Regions from separate parts of the Lysinibacillus sp. NPDC059133 genome, predicted to be linked through region 1. Evidence: riboswitches for the same ligand, from Rfam matches in the RefSeq annotation. Region 1 holds a riboswitch; the other holds the start of a gene.
The links. A riboswitch is a leader RNA that binds a small molecule or an ion and turns the genes downstream of it on or off. The one in region 1 is predicted to bind thiamine pyrophosphate.

Region 2: it holds a riboswitch for thiamine pyrophosphate, as region 1 does, so the genes downstream of both, thiT (energy-coupled thiamine transporter ThiT) here and thiC (phosphomethylpyrimidine synthase ThiC) in region 1, are expected to answer to the same signal.

What each region holds. Positions count from the first base shown of each region.
Region 1 is NZ_JBHZDH010000015.1:764-2,967, reverse strand. It holds gene ACFXN8_RS10305 (AEC family transporter) at 1-295, shown strand, start outside; gene ACFXN8_RS10300 (hypothetical protein) at 398-658, opposite strand; TPP riboswitch at 711-825, shown strand; gene thiC (phosphomethylpyrimidine synthase ThiC) at 958-2,204, shown strand, end outside.
Region 2 is NZ_JBHZDH010000021.1:28,295-30,498, forward strand. It holds gene ACFXN8_RS13030 (AAA family ATPase) at 1-497, shown strand, start outside; gene ACFXN8_RS13035 (magnetosome magnetite crystal formation protein family) at 704-1,036, opposite strand; TPP riboswitch at 1,162-1,269, shown strand; gene thiT (energy-coupled thiamine transporter ThiT) at 1,399-1,959, shown strand; gene ACFXN8_RS13045 (hypothetical protein) at 1,998-2,195, shown strand.

The DNA.
Region 1 (2,204 bases):
ACAGCTTGAAATAAAATCCATGTTCAATAAGATGGTATACATTAGCTGTTTTACACGACTAATCATAGGGCCAGCCGTAGCTTTGCTTATCATTTTTGCGCTTGGTCTTGACGGTGTCGTGGCACAATCCCTTTTTATAGCTAGTTCGTTCCCGACTTCGCGAAATAGCTCTAGTCTGGCATTAGAATATGACGTAGAATCGGCAACTGCTGCACAAACAGTATTATTTTCAACGATTGTGAGCTGTATTACAGTGACGATTGTCATTTATGTAGCGGAACTGTTGTTTACCTAACGGCTAGGAGCTCATTTGATTGCCCATAGTTGATAAAAACTGAAATTGTTCTGATAAATGTTAAAATTGTTCCGATAAAACAAGATAATATTCCGATAAAAGTTAAAATTGTTCCGATAAAATGAGATTTTGTTCCGATAAATCTTCAAAGTATATGAATGCATCGAATAACGTGAAGTTGAATTCCGTTCCGGCTGTGCGCTTTGTTGCTGCCGCTTCGCTTTTGCACAGATAAAACATTTGTTGCTGACGCTTCGCTTTCGCACAGAGCAAAGCTTCTGGGGTCGTCCGATGAGCTGCTTCGCATACGCTCCAAAGTCTAATCTGACGCTGATTCTTGATGAATGTACCAAAAATAATCAAATGAAGCTTCCATCTATTAGCAATATCTGCTACACTAGCATCAAACTTAATAAGTACTAACTAGGGGAGTCTGATGAGTCAGGCTGAGAGGGAAACGCTTAGAGGTTTCTTGACCCTTTGGACCTGATCTGGCTCATACCAGCGTGGGAAAGTTAACCATTATTGCACTCTATGTTATTTGCAATAATATACCTTTACATTCTTAGCCGGATCCAATTTTTTTTGGATTCGGCTTTTTGTTTTTGTGGGGTGAGCTAGATTCGGTCCTTGTATAAATGTAAAAGGGAGCGAAGTAGTTTATGACAAAAGTTAGCGACAAGAATATTACGATTATGTCTAGTTTTGAAGGAAGTAAAAAAGTTTACGTAGAAGGTTCTCGACCAGATATTTTAGTGGCAATGCGTGAGATTGCTCTAAGTCCAACGACAGGAAGCTTTGGTGAAGAAGAAAACGCGCCAGTACGTGTTTATGATACGAGTGGCCCGTACACTGATCCTGCGTATAAGGTGGATATTACGAAAGGATTGCCAGCTTTATGTAGTGCATGGATCAAAGAACGCGGTGACGTTGAAGAATACGAAGGTCGTACTATCAAGCCAGAAGATAATGGATTCCGTAAAGCTGATGATCCGCGAATGAATGAAAATGTTTTTCCGGAATTATCTAGAAAGCCTTTACGCGCGAAGAAAGGTAAAAATGTAACACAGCTTCACTATGCACGAAAGGGAATTATTACTCCAGAAATGGAATTTGTAGCGATACGCGAAAATATGGACCCAGAATTTGTGCGCTCAGAGATCGCGGCAGGACGTGCTATTTTGCCATCTAATATTAATCACCCTGAGGCAGAGCCGATGATTATTGGACGTAACTTCCACGTAAAAATTAACGCCAATATTGGCAATTCAGCGGTGTCATCCTCTATTGCAGAAGAGGTAGAAAAAATGACGTGGGCTACACGCTGGGGTGCTGATAACATTATGGATTTATCTACTGGTAAGCATATTCATACGACACGTGAATGGATTATCCGTAATGCCGCGGTGCCAGTAGGAACGGTGCCGATTTATCAAGCGCTAGAAAAAGTAAATGGTGTGGCAGAGGATTTAACGTGGGAAGTGTATCGTGATACGTTAATCGAACAGGCAGAGCAAGGTGTTGATTACTTCACGATTCATGCAGGGGTATTACTACGCTATGTGCCATTAACGGCTAATCGTGTAACAGGCATAGTGTCTCGAGGAGGCTCGATTATGGCGCAGTGGTGTTTATATCACCATCAAGAGAGCTTCTTATATACTCATTTTGAAGAAATCTGTGAAATTATGAAAGCCTATGATGTTGCTTTCTCTTTAGGTGATGGTTTACGTCCGGGTTCTATTGCAGATGCAAATGATGAGGCTCAGTTTGCGGAGCTGGAAACGCTAGGGGAATTAACGCAAATTGCCTGGGAGCATGATGTACAAGTGATGGTAGAAGGACCAGGGCATGTGCCGATGCATCTTATTAAAGAAAATATGGACAAACAGTTAGAGGTGTGTAAGGA
Region 2 (2,204 bases), on a different contig from region 1:
AAAAACTGTCCTTTGAACGTTATATTCAAATCAATTATTTAGATAAAATTACAGAGGCAGCGAATGTCCGGCTTTATCATTTATCTAATGGTCAATTTGAGCTCCGACGTTCAGATCGATTAGAAAAGCATGCTAAGCAAAGTGGGCTTGGGCTAGATGTGTATGATGCCTATACGGATCAATTACGAGATGTGAAAACATTATCAGGGGGAGAAAAGTTTAATGCGTCTTTAAGTCTTGCCCTTGGTATGGCAGATGTCATTCAAAGTTTTCAAGGTAATATCCGCATTGAAACAATGTTTATTGATGAGGGCTTTGGTTCTCTCGATGAAGAAGCGTTAAATAAGGCGATTGATACGCTTATTGATTTACAGGATTCCGGACGCATGATTGGCGTCATTTCACACGTTGCAGAGTTAAAAGCTACAATGCCTGCAGTGTTGCATGTTGAAAAAACAATGAACGGTCATAGTCAAACATATTTTGAAGTGAAATAAAAAAGAGGCGTATTTCCGTTGTATGGGAAATACGCCTTTTATCACTTTTTAGTTACGTTAGGATTTGCTCCTTTTTTTACAGCGATTACTTTTTTTACAATTGGAATAACGATAGGTGCTAATTTAACGGCGGTTTTGACAACTTTAGATACTTTCACAAAATAACAGCTCCTTTTAGTACTATCTGTCCAAGGTTGAATGAAAACTTATCGGATAACGCGAACAGCTTGAATAATATTCCAAATGACGATACCTATTGAAACAAGAATGTAAATTGCGAATGAACCTAACCAAATGATAAGAAAATTACTGCTACCTGAATCTGGTTCAAAAGTGTTGAATGATAAAGTTGAGAAAATAAAGACTGCAAAAAATATAATTCCAAACGCTACTGGGATTAAATGTGATATTAGTGCTCGAATAGAGTGACTCTTTACGTCGCTATCTTTTGTAACAAAGTAAACGACTAATGGCACAATAAAGGGTGCGAATAAAATACTGAGATAACTAAAGGCAGATAAAATTTTTTGGTTCTCCATAGTTGTACCTCCTTTTTTAATATTTACGCATGAAAAACAGCAAAGTTTCAAAAAATTAATGTAGAAGAGGTTGTAATCGTTACAGTGTTTGCGTACAATGAGGTTGTTCAACAAAATTAAGATGTAACGACCACAAGGGGAGCTGATGATGTCAGCTGAGACTGGGCACGAAATGCCTTGACTCTTTGAACCTGTAAGTTAACGCTTGCGTAGGGATGTGGATAGAAACCGACACTTTGACGATGTGAGGCTCTGTCCTGGCATCGTTTTTTTATCTTTATGACGCCAGACAGGGACATATTTGCTCACTGATTTCTATTCCTGTTCTTGTATCCTACATCGGAACAAAGGAGAGAATAATGATGGACAATAAAAAACTTTTAATGCTTGTGGAGATTGCGATATTCGCAGCGATTGGTCTTGTGCTTGATCAGGTTTCCTTTAAAGTATGGGCACAAGGAGGCTCTGTTAGTCTAGTGATGGTGCCAATAATTTTAATAGCATTCCGCTGGGGCCTTATTCCAGGCATGACAACAGGTTTACTCATTGGTGTTATGCAAACAATGTTTGGTGCCTATATTATACATTGGCTTCAAGGAACACTTGATTATGGTGTTGCCTTTACAGTAGTAGGCTTGGCGGCCGTTGTGCGTGGACCAGTGCTTGAGGCTGCAAAAGATTTAAACAAAAAGAAAATGGCGCTTTATATTATTTTAGGAACTGTATTAGCGGGCTTTTTACGTTATGCAGCACATACTATTGGAGGCGCCGTATTTTTCGCAGAATATGCTGGCGATCAAAACGCATGGATTTATTCAATTATCTATAATGGAACATATATGCTACCAGCAACGATTTTAACAGCGATTGTCGGTGTTCTGTTATTTACGGCAGCCCCTCAATTAATGCAACGAAAATCATAACTATTTTGCCCTTCACACGAGTGGAGGGTTTTATTTTATTGTTAGAAATTGAGAAAGTGAAGAAAGGGATTCAACAATTAAGTGAATCAGAAGCTAAAGCCCTTTTATTAATTACGTATGAAAAATTGGATACTGCAATAAATGGAAGTGGCGACGATGAATTTATCCAACAAACGGCAAGAGATTTATATGATTTTTATTTAAAGATTTCAAAGAGTGAAGAATTGAAAAAATAAGAAATCTTT